DNA from 3 places in the Paenibacillus sp. J22P143 genome. Region 2 is predicted to be linked to each of the others. Evidence: riboswitches for the same ligand, from Rfam matches in the RefSeq annotation. Region 2 holds a riboswitch; each other region holds the start of a gene.
What was found. Region 2 has a riboswitch for thiamine pyrophosphate ahead of AC58PQ_RS13965 (thiamine phosphate synthase). Riboswitches for the same ligand answer to the same signal wherever they lie in the genome.
Positions count from the first base shown of each region.

Region 1 (5,407 bases), on a different contig from region 2:
TCAATGACCCCACGATCGCCCAGCAATTAATGACGAGTGCCCAAAACGGCAATCAAAAAGAAGTAGATCGCATTGTTCAAACATTCGGTAGTGAATCCGCAATCAAAGCCAGCTACAGCCCTAGTGCTATACAGTTCGTGGTTGGTCCTCGCATTACCGAAAATCCATGTTGCCTAGTCACGATCATGCTCAAATGGGGCCAATGAGAAAAAGAGCAATCCGCTCCTTAAGTGGAGTTGGGTTGCTCTTTTGCTGTGTGGGGTCGCGCTACTCATTCCTCATATTTAGCCTCAACGAACATCTACGCTGCTCAGTATCGGCCATGTAACCGCTAGCCAATGGGCTGCTGCAATGAGCACAAGCCAGTAGACACTGTAATACACATCCAACTTCGAGTAGGAGGATACATAATAATACGTGCGTTTGCGATTCATCGAAAAACGCTTCGCTTCCATCGCTACCGCCGTCCTGTGGGCACGGCGAATGCTTTGAGCCAGCAGCGGGATAGCGATCATCCGCATCGTGGTATACCACGATGTGAGCGGATTCCGCTGCTTGCGATTGCCCCTAACCTTGAGCGCACAGCGAAGCGTCTGGAACTCCTCTAAGATGACGGGCAGCATACGCAATGCTGCCAGAAAGCTGTACGCGTACTTCGGCGCGACCTTCCACTGCTGCATCATCGCGTAAAACAACGCGACAGGCCGCGTGGTCAAGCTGAACAGCAAGCCAACCGAGGCTACTTGCATACCGCGCAAACCAAGATGGATCCCGCGATAGAAGCTTTCCTCGGTGATTCGAATAATCCCGAAGTGAAACCAGAGGGTCTCCCCGGTTCCGAACATCATCATCCCCGCAGAGGATGACACAAAAATTAGCAGAAAGGGCGAAGCGTATAGCAATAATCTTTTGACAGGATGACCCGACAACAAAGCCAGCGGAAGTAATGCCCCGATCGTCAGGAACAGCATCATGTTAATGTTATGTGTGAAGACGACAACGATGAATAGCAGAATCGACAAGACGAGCTTCACACCTGGATTCACCCGATGCAGCCACGTTTCGCGAAAGCTGAATGTTAGTTGCATAGCAGCGGCTCACCCCCTGTGACGACAGGCACTAGGACTGCGGGCGCGCTTTCTGTCACGCGCCCCGCCTCGACTTGCCAGACGCGCGTAGCCCAGCGCTGGACGATCTCGTGATCGTGGGTAACCATCACGATCACGGTCCCGCTGGCGCGCAGCCGCTCCAGCTGCTCGAGCATGCGCAGCGTGCCATGCGCATCGAGCCCGAAGGTGGGCTCATCCAGCAGCAGGAGGCGCGGCCCGCGAACCATCGCGGACGCCACGCTGAGCCTGCGCTTCTGGCCCATCGAGAGCTGGAACGGGTGCCGCTCGCGCAGCGCAAGCAGGTCGTACTCCCGGAGCAGCAGCTCGGCCGCTGCCGACTGCCCGTTCCTCGGCTGACCCTCTGGCAAGCCATAGGTCAGCTCTTCCTCCACGGAGTTCGTGACGAATTGGAACTCCGGGTTCTGGAACACAAAGCCGACTTGCTCCGCAAGCTGCTCGACTTTGTTGCCCTTCACTCCCGCGATCACACAGCTTCCGCGGGTCGGAATGAGCCGCATGATCGCGAGGAGGAGCGAGCTTTTGCCAGCGCCGTTGGCACCGACAACGGTGATCCAGTCGCCAGGATATACATGAAAGTTATCCACAGAGGTCCTGATCTGCCCGCTGCGAAGTCCGACGAAATCCTGGAAGACCATGACGGGCTCTATGGACTGTACGCTATGTTGGAAGGTTCTCTGGTCATCCACCCTCGCATCCGCATACAGGTTCTCCTTGGCATAATCCTCCCACACCTCGGGATACCAAATCCCGTATTCCCTGATTTGTTCCTTGTACGTCTCGAACATGGCATGCGGTGGCCCATCCGCCAAAACCCCACCCTCAGGTGTCAGGATGATCAGACGGTCGAGAAGATCCAGCATGCCGCTAATTTTGTGCTCCACGATGAGGAGGGTTTTATCCCCGCTAATCGACCGGATCGTGTCCCACACCTGCTTCGTGCCCTCGTCATCCAGCAGCGCCGTAGGCTCATCGAGGAAGATCACCTCTGGCTCTAACGCCAGTACGCTAGCAATCGCTAGTCGCTGCTTCATCCCTTGAGACAGCGTACTAATCAGTGTGTGAGCATCTGGTAAATGAAGGCCGACCAAGTCCAAATAATGCTGAATACGCGCAGGCATTTCTTCGCGCGGCACTTCCTGATTTTCCAATACGAACGCGATCTCTTCGTCGATATAGGGCATACAAAACTGCGTATCAGGATCCTGAAACACATACCCCCATCGTCTAGGTCTGCGAATCTCATCCGCTTTGAGCGGAAGCTCGATCATGTCAGGGACAATTCCGCTCAGCACCTGAAGCAGGGTAGATTTGCCGCATCCGCTAGGTCCCAGAAGCAGCACCTTCTCACCAGGCCGGGTGGAAAAGGAAACCCCCTGAAAGATCAGGGGGGCGTCGTCGCCGGGATATTTTAACCGTAGATTCGTAACGCTCATTCCTTCGCTCATCTCGTTTACCCCAGTACGTCGTAATCTTTTTTGGAAACGGGGCGAATCAGATTCAGTACACCTGTACGAGACAATGCATCCGTCAAATAGTACGCGAACACGCCAGCGATCAAAGCACTGCCTAGTAGTCGCAAGCTAACGAACAAAACGTAATTCCATAAAGTGAGTTGCTCGATATAGCCATAGTAAGTATCCACAAATAAGGACATGATCGCTGAAGCAAAGGCTGCGAGAATGGTTACCCCCACGGTTGTACGACGGTAGCGGAATAAAGCAAACGCCAGCTCCGCACCAAGTCCTTGAAGTAAACCAAACACGAGCGTTGCCACTCCCCAATGGCCGCCATATAGTGCCTCAATCGTTGCAGCCGCCACTTCTGCCAACAGGGCAACCCCTGGCTTACGAATGACGAGAAAAGCGAATGTCGCCGCCATGAACCACATCCCGTAGCTTAACTGTTCTGCATGCAAACCTAGTGGCTTCAATAGATCATAGAACGGTCCCCAAATCCGATAAATTACACCGAACACCGCTGAAATAACAATCGTGATCAAAATATCAGTCAGCTTCAACCCTTTTTTACTTACTTCTTGCTGCGCCATCTTCTACTCGACTCCTTTTCCCCAATCCATATTTGTCAATGAGATAGGCGAACACGCCAACCTAAGATACATGGTCTCCTTCGTCCCTAAGGACAAAAAAAGCCCGCCGGATTAACGGTAGGCTTGAACATTTGTGCAAAAAAAGCACATCAGGTCTCTACGCTGGCATTATCCAGATCAGATTAACGGTCAGTGGCATAGGGCCACTATCTCAGCCTGACTTCATCAAGCACCCGTGTTGCTATTCATTTGGCTTAACTGTAGCGGATTAGCCGCTTTTTGGCAATCCTTTTTTCCCAAAAGTTTCGTCGTAGTAGTTGACTTCTACCCCAAAGTAAAACTACAATTTGTAGTGTCTTCATTATTTTTCAATAACGGAGCCTATCCAGGATGGATCATTCCACGATGCAGAAGGGGACTGAAACAATGACAATGTTGCTTTATATCGGACTAGCCATACTCATTGCTGCTATGATTGGCTACGTGCTGACAGCAAGAATGAACAAAGATAGCAGCTCTCGGTTGAAAAAGGCCGAAAAGCAAGCCCTGAAAAAGAAGCATAAAACCTGGCTCCTTATTTCACATGCCCTACTTATTATCGCGATTGGCAGTATAGGTACTTCACTCATTCAAAGCTCAGCCAGCAAGTATAGTCTAGATCAGCTTAATTACCATGCCAACATTCAGGTCACAACAGATAAAGATTACGGACGCGATCACAAGGATGGCACCTTGATGTACGAGATGAAAATCCCTACCTCCGGCACACATAGCCCTCACGATTTGAAGTTCGGATTCTATAAGGAGAGACCTGGTTACGAGTTGCTTGTCCACAATCTGGAGCATGGCGATATCATCATTCATTATCATCCAGATGCACCGAAAGAGCTGGTCGATCAGATCGAATATTTGACTCATTTCAAGACGGCTGGTGCTGGTGTTCTCGCCGTTCCCAATGTGGATGTGCCTGCCGATCAAGAAGTCGTTATAACGGCATGGACGAAAACAATGCCACTCGCCAAATTCGATGAAGCTAGTGTTGGTACGTTTATTCACGACAATATCAACAAAGGTCCTGAGCAAATTCCGGCTAACGTACGTCTTGGCGGCGGAACGATGTAGTTATTTACGAATGGTTTCACGATCTGAAACTAGCTCGGTTGGTACTAAACCCGTAATTCTTCGGAATACGCGATAAAAATAAGAAGGATCGTTATAGCCGATGAACTCGGCTATTTCGGTTACCGTCAGAGCGGAATGCCGCAGCATGTAGACGGCTGTTTTGATCCTCGTAACGTGAACGAATTCACTGATCGTTTGACCTGTAACTTGGCGAAAAAGGGATGCTGCATAATTCGGAGATCGGTTAATGCTAGCGCCTAGCTCATCCTTGGTTACATGTTCGCGGTAATGATTCTGAATATACCCCTTCATTTGTTCCACGAGTAGTGCGGTTGTCGAGGTTGTGGCCGCTTGATCCCACTCCCGCTGGAGGTACACAAACAACTCTTGCCAGTGCGCTTCGCATAGCGCCTGGTAATAGGGCTGTTTGTCTTGCCACCCTCTGTGGATCAGTCGCAGCCGGTCGGCAATGATATCGAATTTCCCCGTCTGCCGGCAGGCAGGGGACGTTAGATGAAGCAGCGGGAAGACGTCCGAGGCTGTTCGTGCATCGAACTGCAGCACAAATTTCTCATGAATTTTGGTGGGCACACTTCGACCATAGTAGGGGGTATGGCTTGGAATGAGCAGCCATTGCCCTTTCTCTAGCACTTGTTTTTTCTCGCGAATCCAGTACACACAGCGGCCATAGATCACGAAAATAAGTGTCCAATCGGATCGAATATTCGGCTGTTCCTCGTTCCATGTACTGCTTTTATCATAGTGGAAGCCTGTTAGCTGCATAGGGGTCACGCCTCCCTTTTATCGTACTATATTACACATATCATACTATAGTTCATAGAAACTCGCATCAATAAGGCATATAATGAAGCCAACTACTCTCTTACATGCGAAAGGAAGTCCTTCACGATGCGTAAAACAAAAATCATTTGTACGATGGGTCCTGCGTGCGACTCCGTTCCAACCCTGAAAGAATTAATTCGCGCTGGCATGAGCGTTGCCAGATTAAATATGGCTCACGGCGATCTCGATGAGCACCGCGGTCGTATTCAGCGTGTACGCCAAGCTGCCCAAGAAATGGGTACAATTATCCCGATTCTGATGGATA
Region 1 is NZ_JCAUAQ010000017.1:1,331-6,737, forward strand. Features, by position in the region: gene AC58PQ_RS20210 (YuzC family spore coat inner layer protein) at 1-206, shown strand, start outside; gene AC58PQ_RS20215 (energy-coupling factor transporter transmembrane component T family protein) at 291-1,088, opposite strand; gene AC58PQ_RS20220 (ABC transporter ATP-binding protein) at 1,079-2,575, opposite strand; gene AC58PQ_RS20225 (ECF transporter S component) at 2,581-3,177, opposite strand; TPP riboswitch at 3,315-3,424, opposite strand; gene AC58PQ_RS20230 (DUF3105 domain-containing protein) at 3,604-4,299, shown strand; gene AC58PQ_RS20235 (helix-turn-helix transcriptional regulator) at 4,300-5,082, opposite strand; gene pyk (pyruvate kinase) at 5,209-5,407, shown strand, end outside.
Region 1: another riboswitch for thiamine pyrophosphate. It lies ahead of AC58PQ_RS20225 (ECF transporter S component); the one in region 2 lies ahead of AC58PQ_RS13965 (thiamine phosphate synthase).

Region 2 (5,407 bases):
TGTTCGGTACGACCGTCGCGCCGACCACCAACCGTCCGCCGGCTTTCGGAACGATATAGCACCCTGGCGTGAACAGGGTTTTCTTCAATAGAGGCTTCGGCGTCCTCACGGAAAAGCACTCGCCCTTCACGGGATACATCGGCAGGTCGATGCCGATGCCTGCAAGCAGCTGACCGCTCCACGTGCCTGCGGCGACGACAACGTGGTCGCTGTAGAGCGGACCGGCGGCTGTCAGCACGCCGATGACGCGCTCCTGCGCGGTCAGCAGCCCTTGCACCCCGGCGAAGGGTTGCACCTTCGCCCCCAGCACCTGCGCAGCCTGCGCGAACGCCGCAGCCAGCAAGGGCGCATCTACCTGCCCATCCTCGGGCAGGTACAGGGCTCCGCGCGTAGCTCCGCTCAGCGCGGGCTCTATCGCAGTGGCTTCAGCGGCGCTGAGCCACTGGGCCTTCTCGCCCACCGCGCGCTGGAGCTTCTCCCGCGCGCGCAGCTCTCGCTCTTGAACGTCGCTGAGCGCGACGTTCAGCAGCCCCTCACGGACGAGGCCGATGTCGATGCCCGTGAGTTCTCGCAGTTCCCCGCTTAGCTCGGGGAACATGGCACGGCTTTGGCGCGCCCATTGGAACAGGGCGCCGGTGTCCTCCATCTCGGACTGCGCACCGAGCATGCCCGCTGCCGCAGCCGAGGCTTCTGTGCCCAGCTGGCCGCGCTCCAGCAGCGTGACGGATTGCCCTCTTTTAGCCAAGTAATAGGCGATGGATGTACCAATAACACCACCGCCAACGATGATGACATCTGATCTTGTTGCTGACATTTAACTCACCTCTATCTGCCTAAGCTCATCGTGATAGGCCAGAACGGCTCCGAGTGGATCCGCTGCTTCCCAAATTCCGCTCATGACCGCGATACCCGATGCTCCTGTATCCAGCACGGATCTTACTCTCGCAGGCGTCATCCCACCAATCGCTATCACAGGAATGTTAACGTGATTAACCAGTTCCCGTAATTGCTCCAAGCCTCTAGGCGGCGCTCCCCGCTTCGAGTTTGTCGCAAAGATATGACCGTACATGACATAGTCGGCACCTTCTTTTTCACGCCATTTCGCCTCATCTGCATGATGCACGGAGACTCCGATGCGCTGTATCCCTTGGCAGAACTCATCCTGAATAACCAGCGATGGTGTCGTGCCTGGAAGCTGAAGCCCCCCTGTTTGTAGAGCTAGAGCGATAGAAGGAAAGCCGTTGATGTACAGACTTTTGGCAGGAATCCCTTGCTCCAAGATGTACTGCATGCCGATAAAAATTTCGTCCAAGGACTTCGTTTTTTCGCGAATATGAATCGCTGTGACATAGGGGTGAATCTGTGCCGCAATCTTCGCTATCTCTGACCATGTATGCTTTCCACCTGATATGACATGCAGCTCTTTCTCTGACACCGATCGCTCGACTCCTCTCCACCAAACATCGCTTGTGCTCACGAACAAGTAAACCATCCTGACGTTGTCGAAAAAATAAAAAAACCACTTTCCTCAGGAAAGTGGTTGTAGGCTGCCTCATCATATACCGATATTAAATCGGCTCCAAAGCTCGTTCCACTTTCCTCCGCTGGTATAAACCAGATCAGGTTCAAAGGGTTCAGTCTACACTGTCTCAGCCTCTCGGCGCCCCTAGGGATTCATTCGTTTGCAATTACTAAATATCATAGCATGACAGCCAACTCTTGGAAATAACTAATTTCCATCGTATCCCTCATTCGACCATAATGAAACTAATTCCAACTTCACCCGTATAGCATAGCAGTAAATCTTATATTAAAGGGGTGTTTTCAATGGAACCATTTGTACTGCCAGAACCCGATCGACGAAGACCTACCTCGCTCCCTCCGGGCTTGGTGACTAAAATCATAGCCGGCCTTATTATCGTTCTTGTCCTCATCTTTGGATCGTCCACCTTCTATACGGTGCAGGAGCATGAGAAAGCGGCCATTTTAACATTAGGCAAATATACGACGGAGAAGGAAGCTGGGCTTCACTTTAAACTCCCTTTCCCTATTCAACAGGTGATTGTACTGCCTGCCAAAAAGACTCAGCGTATCCAGATCGGCTTCCGTGAAGCCAATGGTAAAATCACACCCGTAGATGAAGAAGCGATGATGATCACGGGGGATGAAAATATTTTATCAGCCGATGCCGTTGTGGAATGGAATATCAGTGACATGCGTAACTACTTGTACAACATTGATAATGCAGAATTGTTCCTTCGCAACTCCGCGAGTGCAGCGATTCGTTCAGTTATCGGTGCTACCGCACTCGATTTTGCCATTACAGAAGGAAAAACCGAGGTCCAAGGCAAGGTCAAAGAACGATTGATCGAGATGCAGACCAAATATCAAACTGGCATCCATATTGTCGATTTGAAGTTCCAAGATATTGAGCCGCCTGCGGGTGATGTACAGAATGCTTTTAAAGATGTAACGAATGCGCGGGAAGAGAAAAACACGAAGATTAACGTCGCAACGAAATACGAAAATGATATCCTGCCTAGGGAGCGCGGAAACGCTCAGGCCCTTCTTGAGAATGCCGAAGCCCAGAAGAAATCACGGATTTTGAATGCTCAGGGGGATGTTGCGAAGTTCAATGCCATCTATGCGGAGTATGCGAATAATAAATCGGTTACGGAAAGCAGACTTATCATCGAGACGTTAGAGAAAATATTACCGAATGCCAAAATTTTCATCAGCGACAGCACCGGCGAAACGGTCAAATATTTACCAATTAATGAGCTGTTACGGACACCTGCCGCTGCAACAGGAACGGCGCAAGGAGGGGCTGCGAAATGACCATGCAACGCAAATGGATTTTCAGATCAATCGTTGGTGTAGTTCTTGCTTTTTTCTTCCTGATTTCCATCTTTATTGTCAAAGAAGGACAATACCGCGTCGTTCTCAAATTCGGAGAAGCCGTTCGGATCCAAACGGAGCCTGGGATTCATTTTAAAATCCCATTCATTGAATCGGTTCGCACGCTTCCAAAATATCAGATGGTGTATGACAGCAAGCCTACTTCCATTTTGACCAAAGATAAAAAGCCGATCGAAGTTGATAACTATACGGTATGGCGGATTGATGATGCTCAGCAGTTCCTGCGTACGATTCAATCCATCACAGGCGGGGAAGAGCGCATTGATGCGGCTGTGTATAACACCGTTAGACGGAAATTATCGGAGATCAATTACAGCGATATCATCAGCGAAAATACACAACGTGGTAACCTGAACGATGAGATTACGAAGGAAGTTTCGGAGTTGATGGAGCGCGATAACTACGGCATCCAAATCGTCGATGTGCGTATCAAACGTACCGATCTGCCCGATTCTAACAAGCAAAGCGTGTATAAACGGATGATTTCCGACCGCCAATCCATCGCGGCGAAGTACTTATCCGAGGGGGATGAAGAATCGAAGAAAATCACCTCCAAGGCTGACAGACAGGCAAGCGAGTTGATCGCTCAAGCCCAAGCTGACGCGAAGAAAATCGTGGCTGAAGGCGAGCAAGAAGCGGCTAAAATTTACAACACTGCCTACGGCCAGGACCCAGCCTTCTACAATTTCTACCGTACGCTGGATAGTTACTTGGTGTCATTTAAAGGAGAGCCTGTCATCATGCTTCCTATTGATTCCCCGTACACGAAAATTTTACTTGGTAAATAAATTGGTTATCCCTCAGAGCATGTCATCTTCGGATGGCATGCTTTTTTTATTGATGTCATTAACCTTCCTCTAATTGACTCTTATCTTCTATTTTTTGTTCTGCTACAATTGTAAGATCAATCGGCATATTACTGCACCAGTTCTGAACTGGTCACGAAAGGAATGTTCACCTAGATGCTGCCTCAGTTGAATCGTCAATTAGAAAAGATTATGCCGCTTATCACCCCCATCAGTGTCCTGATCGGCGTTCTGCTCGGAAGTCACTTATCAGGATTCACCTATTTATCACCTTGGTTGTTTGCCTTCATGACCTTCTCGGGGAGTATCTCCTCCAGTTTCCGAGAATTCATTAAGGTCGTTGTTCAACCGCTTCCGCTTCTAGCTACTTTGTTCATCTTGCATGTCGGGATGCCGCTTATTGCGCTCGGTCTCGGGCATGCTGTTTATAGTCACGAACCGTTGACGATTACGGGACTTATTTTGGCCGCAGCCATTCCTACTGGGATTACTAGCTTCGTGTGGGTGGCGATCTATCGGGGCAATATTGTGCTTACATTATCGATCATCCTGATGGATACGATTCTCTCACCTTTCGTCGTACCGTACACACTGTCTGTTTTGGTTGGCACCAAGGTACAGCTCGATACCTTTGCCATGATGAAGGGCTTATTCTTCATGATCGTCGTACCTTCTCTCATCGGGATGCTGCTGAATCAATGGACGCGAGGGAAAATTAAGGAGCAGTGGGGTGGTCGTTTAGGTCCTTTTTCTAAAATTTTCATGGGTATCGTCGTTGCGATTAATAGCTCCGTCATCGCTCCCTATCTGCGGGATTTCAACGCCAAATTGCTAGGATTGGCAGCTTTTGTGCTCATTGTGGCCTCGCTGGGCTACATGATCGGTTGGCTTGTCGCTAGGTTGTTCCGTTGGGAACAAGATGTCGTGGTTGCCCTTACTTTTAACAGTGGTATGCGAAATATCAGTGCGGGCGCGGTACTCGCTGTAGCCTATTTCCCGCCGCCCGTGGCGATTCCAGTCGTGCTTGGCATGCTGTTCCAGCAATCACTTGCTTCCCTCTTCGGCTTTCTTCTGAATCGAAAGTATGCGTTAAAAAGTGACACGCCTAGCTTAAAGGTTAATGGTGTTAAACAAATGTGAGAAAAGGCTGCTCAGCGTTTCGCTGGCAGCCTGCATGCACCCTATTCACTTCTTAAGACGATTAAACAACATATAGGAGTAGAGAACTGGAATTAAAGAACTAATTGGCGTTCGAATTCCGAACGTATAGTTGGGCTTCACCTGCGTTAAGAAATTCCCCATGACAGCAAACAACGCGCCAAGCGGAATCATCGTGATTTTTTGGAAATCCAAGCTATGGCCTAAATTAACGAAAATGACCGCCCAGCCTACAACAGCTAAAAGAAGGGTCACCCCGAACCGTGTCACCTCAAAAGCCGCAGGAAATTTCTCGAAATTCGCTTTCTTCGGATCAATAGACCTCATAACCCGCATATGTTTTCATGACGGTTCCTCCTGATCTTTTTTGTTAAGTATGTTAAACATCCATCCAATCACTTCTTCGACAACTGTGGTGTGCAAGGTGTACATAATATGTTGTCCCTGACGTTCATCAAGTACAAGCCCCGCCTGTTTAAGCAAATTCAAATGATGCGATATGCTCGGCTTGCTAATCTTGAAAT
Region 2 is NZ_JCAUAQ010000007.1:142,806-148,212, forward strand. Features, by position in the region: gene thiO (glycine oxidase ThiO) at 1-814, opposite strand, end outside; gene AC58PQ_RS13965 (thiamine phosphate synthase) at 815-1,435, opposite strand; TPP riboswitch at 1,580-1,678, opposite strand; gene hflK (FtsH protease activity modulator HflK) at 1,828-2,838, shown strand; gene hflC (protease modulator HflC) at 2,835-3,707, shown strand; gene AC58PQ_RS13980 (bile acid:sodium symporter family protein) at 3,882-4,865, shown strand; gene AC58PQ_RS13985 (SdpI family protein) at 4,911-5,219, opposite strand; partial or broken gene AC58PQ_RS13990 (ArsR family transcriptional regulator) at 5,226-5,407, opposite strand, start outside.

Region 3 (5,407 bases), on a different contig from region 2:
GGAAAAGTTCGGTATACAGGGGGGCGTTGTTGCGAGTTACGAGCTTCTTATGTTCGAAGCGGAGGCGGATGAGTGGAAAGGATAATTCCTTCTAATAGATGAAGATTCACTGAAAGGAAAAGAGGGTTGCCGCAGCAACCCTCTTTTGTTTACGTATAAATTTTGTGACCCGCTTTCTTAAAAGCCTCCGACTTTTCACTCATGCCTTGTTCAATGGCTTGCGCATCCTCAATGCCTTGTAGTTTGGCGTAGTCTCGGATATCTTGGGAAATCCGCATGGAGCAGAACTTAGGACCGCACATCGAACAAAAATGAGCGATCTTGGCACCTTCTGCAGGCAGTGTCTCATCATGATACGCTATGGCTCTTTCTGGATCCAAGGATAAGTTGAATTGATCATGCCACCGGAATTCGAAACGTGCCTTAGATAACGCATTATCGCGATCCATGGCGCCTTTATGACCTTTGGCTAAATCAGCGGCATGAGCAGCAATTTTATAGGTGATAACCCCTTCACGAACGTCATTTTTATTGGGCAAGCCCAAATGCTCTTTGGGAGTTACATAGCACAGCATGGCTGTACCAAACCAGCCTATCATCGCTGCTCCAATGGCAGAAGTGATATGGTCATAGCCTGGCGCAATATCCGTAGTAAGCGGTCCTAATGTGTAAAAAGGAGCTTCATCACAGATTTCAAGTTGTTTATCCATATTTTCCTTGATTAAATGCATGGGTACGTGACCAGGGCCTTCTACCATGACTTGCACGTCATGCTTCCAGGCGATTTTGGTGAGTTCACCTAACGTTTCTAATTCTGCAAACTGGGCTTCATCATTCGCATCTGCAATAGATCCTGGGCGTAAACCGTCGCCTAATGAAAAGGATACATCATAGGCTTTCATGATTTCACAGATCTCTTCAAAATGTGTATACAGGAAGTTTTCCTGATGGTGGGCGAGACACCAGGCTGCCATAATAGAGCCGCCTCGTGAAACAATACCTGTTACTCGTTTAGCCGTAAGAGGAACATAACGCAGCAGAACACCAGCATGAATGGTAAAGTAATCGACGCCTTGCTCAGCTTGTTCAATAAGCGTGTCTCGGTACACTTCCCATGTCAAATCTTCTGCTTTGCCATTCACTTTCTCTAGTGCTTGATAAATAGGTACGGTACCAATAGGAACAGGGGAGTTACGAATAATCCATTCTCGGGTGGTATGAATGTTTTTACCCGTAGAGAGATCCATAATATTATCAGCGCCCCAGCGAGTAGCCCATCTCATTTTTTCCACTTCTTCTTCAATGGAGGACGATACAGCAGAATTTCCTATATTCGCATTGATTTTCACGAGAAAGTTACGTCCAATAATCATAGGCTCACTCTCAGGGTGATTAATATTTGCGGGGATAATCGCTCTGCCGCGAGCGACCTCGTCCCTCACAAATTCCGGAGATACATTTTCGCGAATCGCGATATATTCCATTTCGGACGTGATGATACCTTGACGTGCATAATGCATCTGGGTTACATTACGACCATTTTTCGCTCGCATAGGGTGACGATGTAAACCGGGAAAAACCTCAGCAACGTGCTCGCCCTTGGAATATCCGTTATCTTCCGGTTTAATCGTTCTTCCTTCATACAGTTCAACATCGCTGCGTTCTAAAATCCAATTCAAACGATTAGGTGGAATTCCTTCACGAATATCCGTTTGGATCTCCTCGTCTGTATATGCGCCGCTCGTGTCGTACACACGCAGAGGGGCGTTTTCCTGTTCTCCGTAAGCACCTGTTGTAGGACTCAATGTGATTTCACGCATAGGAACTCGGATGTCCTTTCGCGAGCCCTCGACATACACTTTTTTGCTTCCCGGAAAAGAGGAGATTGAAGAAGAGACGTTTTCTTTACTTGTTTCCATTGACATTTTCCCATGCCTCCTATAATTGATTGTGATCAAGCGGAGGATTCATGCTGCGAAAAAAGACCGCATCTCTAATAGAGGCGGTCTCCTGGTATACAAAGAGATCTTGTGTTCCTCCGCTGGCATTATCCAGATCAGGTTTAACGGTCGATAGTTGTAACTATCCTCTCAGCCTGGTCTCACCAAGCTCCCGTGACTATGCACTTAGGTATTTAATTTACACGTTAATTCCAAATTATGCAAATGTTATTTTGTTTAGGTAATCTCATCAATACATTTGCTGCAAACGAGCTTCCCTTTGAAATAGGACATGTCCTCAAAATTACCACAGAACACACAAGCAGGCATATACTTCTTAAGTGTAATACGCTCTGGATCTACATAGACCTCGATCGCATCACCGATCTCAATATGAAGTGTACGTCGAAGCTCAATAGGCAAAACAATACGTCCCAGCTCGTCTACTTTTCTTACGATTCCCGTTGATTTCATATACATTTACCCCCCTTTATTTCATGAACGAATGAAAGGCATCTCCAAGTTACAAGGCATCATAATGTGTATATACATCTATTCCACATATGCACTCAAATTCCTTTTATTTACTTCTTCTGTTTTAAGAATGTTGATAATATTCGGGTTGTATGGATTGCTTTGAATTCTACATGTTAGAATGGAAGCAAATAGACAAATGGGAGGCCCTATGGATCAAATCAGATTATTGAAGCAGGATGAATTGAAGGACAGTCTTGCGTTGTCGGAGTTTGCTTTTCAATTTGCTATGTTGCCGGAGGAGCGGGAAGACCGGTTGGCTGTGATGAAGTCCGAACAGATCTGGGGATATTTCGTGGAGGATCGGCTAGCAGCGAAATTAATGATTCTGGAGTTGAAAACGTGGATTAACGGCAAAGCATTGGGGATGGGCGGCATTGCTTCTGTTGCGACATGGCCAGAATATCGTCGTCAGGGAATGGTCGGCCAACTGTTGTCACAATCGCTGAAATCGATGAAAGAGTCCGGGCAGGTCGTATCGTTCCTAGCGCCGTTTGCCTTTGCGTTTTATCGCAAATACGGCTGGGAAGCCTATATTGATTACATGCGTTATGAAATTGCCGCAAACCAGTTACCCAAGCCGGAGGTTGCAGAAGGTAGCACGCTGAGACGGATCGAAGCGGAAGCGGCGGTGCTGAATCCGATCTATGAGGCGTATGCGAAACGCTTTAACGGAATGCTCGTTCGGACCGAAGCATGGTGGAGTAATAGAGTTTTCAAGCCTAAGAAAGGGATCGTAACCCTGTACTTGAATCCTGCTGGTGAGCCGGAAGGCTACATCATATATCAGGTAAAGGAAAGGATACTCACCGTACATGAGTTGGTTGCACTAAGTGAGGACGCCAATCGTGCGCTATGGCGATTGATCTCCAATCATGACTCGATGGTTGACAAAGTAGTATGCCAGGCGCCGCTTGGCGACCCGCTGCCTTATTTGTTGGCGGATCCCCGAATCAAGCAGGAAGTCATTCCTTATTTTATGGCACGGATCGTCGATGCCGAAGCCTTTCTGCAGTCATATCCATTTAACGAAGTTGCGGATGGAACTGAGGTAAGCAAGCCATTCTATCTGCAGCTTCAGGACGATCAAGCCGAATGGAATAACGGGATATTCCGAATTCAACTTGGGAGCGCTGAAGGGAACGACATCGTAAAGCTGGATGAGGAACAAGTGTTCCATAGTGGGGGCGGCGCCGAGGTAGAGGCGGAGCGGGACGTCATTTCGTGTGATATCCAGACGTTATCAGCGCTGCTAATGGGTTATAAGCGAGCCTCGTTGCTGCATCACATTGGCCGTCTACACGGCAGCGCGGATGAGATCTCCAGATTGGAACGATTCATTCCGGAACGAACAACGTATCTGACGGATTTCTTTTAAGTATTGGTAGAGGAGGGGCTGGCTTTGACTAAAATATTACTAACTTCTAACGGTTTCTATACTGCGAGTATTTAGAACCAATTTTTAAAGCTAATTGACAGAGAAATCAGTCAGTTACATGTTACGATTATTACGACTGCCTCTCCAAAATAGGGAACAATAAGTAAGTACTGTACCCGACGATGAATTGATTTTCAGTTCCAATCTCCACCAATCTCTACCTCTGAACGGAAACACTGAAATCAATGGTCAAAGATGCTAAAGTACATTTATTTTGAGAGGGCATGGTTCTAAATCGTAGAATTAGTGCAAAAATACAACCTTTTGGAGCAAAAACTGCCAAAAAGTTGTTTACTTCCAGAAATAGTTGCATAATCGCACGCATTTTAGATTAAGGGGTTGCTTCGATTCAAAAGGATGCACTTTCGCATTTTTGGCCACATAAGATTATAAGTTTCCGGTACTCGGAAGAACAAATTCTTATTGATGTAAAAAAGAGGGTTCCCCGCCACATACATGACTGGGGACACCCTCTTTTCGCTGTAGCTCCTGTAACCGCAAGTTTACTCCACTAGCTTTACATCCACAATCACTTCCAAGTCTTGTGTACCCGAGCCGCGATAGACGCCTTTGACAGGTACGATATCGTTGTAATCTCGTCCATGCCCAAGCTTGATATAGCGCCAATTGACTTCACAATTGTTCGTCGGATCATATCCGAACCATCCTGCGCCAGGGATGAGACACTCTACCCAAGCGTGGGAGGCTTGCGTGAAATCTGCACTGCCTCCTTGCAAATCACCGACGAAGTGGTAACCGCTCACGTATCTGGTTGGAATGCCTTTGTCTCGGCAAATGGCAATCATGAAATGAGAGTAGTCCTGGCAAACACCACGCCGCAGCTTCAACATTTCGCCAACGGTAGTCACAACGGAGGTTGCATAAGCGTCGTATGTGAAGTCGCGATTGATCGTGGTATAGATGTTGTGGAGTAGATCATATAAAGCTACTCCATCATCGGAAATGGCGTCGGCGTACACCTTCAATTCCGGCGTTAGTTCCGTATAACTTGTGGGTAATAAGTATTCGGCATATTCATTTTGGAAGTCATCTCCGAATCTCACAGCTTTTTCCTCATAGGGCGAGGGAACGGGAACAGGATTGTTATCATTGTCATGTGTGACGACGGTGGAGACCATCTTGATTGTGAGCTCACGATGCAGCTTATTCACTGTAAAGGCATGTACGCGGTTATGGAAATAATCAGAATACGAGAAAAAAGCGGACACGGGCTCAGTAGTAATCGCATGGTGATAACAGGACTGACGATTGTCCGTTAAAGGGGTGAGCCGAATCTCATTGACACTGTCCTGTGCGGAGTCGGTGTAGGAATAGCGTGTAATATGCGTGATTTCCAACTTCTTCATGCGATAACCTCCTCCCGAGAGGGAAAAAAGACTTTGGACATCCTGGAGCCCATCAGGTTACAGGAGTCTAGAAGTGCTTGTAATGTCATTTCTAATTTGCCTGATTTCATATCATCTTCATCCATGCA
Region 3 is NZ_JCAUAQ010000002.1:233,726-239,132, forward strand. Features, by position in the region: gene bioC (malonyl-ACP O-methyltransferase BioC) at 1-85, shown strand, start outside; gene thiC (phosphomethylpyrimidine synthase ThiC) at 150-1,925, opposite strand; TPP riboswitch at 2,017-2,126, opposite strand; gene AC58PQ_RS04830 (AbrB/MazE/SpoVT family DNA-binding domain-containing protein) at 2,178-2,414, opposite strand; gene AC58PQ_RS04835 (GNAT family N-acetyltransferase) at 2,626-3,852, shown strand; gene AC58PQ_RS04840 (transglutaminase family protein) at 4,416-5,279, opposite strand; gene AC58PQ_RS04845 (alpha-E domain-containing protein) at 5,276-5,407, opposite strand, start outside.
Region 3: another riboswitch for thiamine pyrophosphate. It lies ahead of thiC (phosphomethylpyrimidine synthase ThiC); the one in region 2 lies ahead of AC58PQ_RS13965 (thiamine phosphate synthase).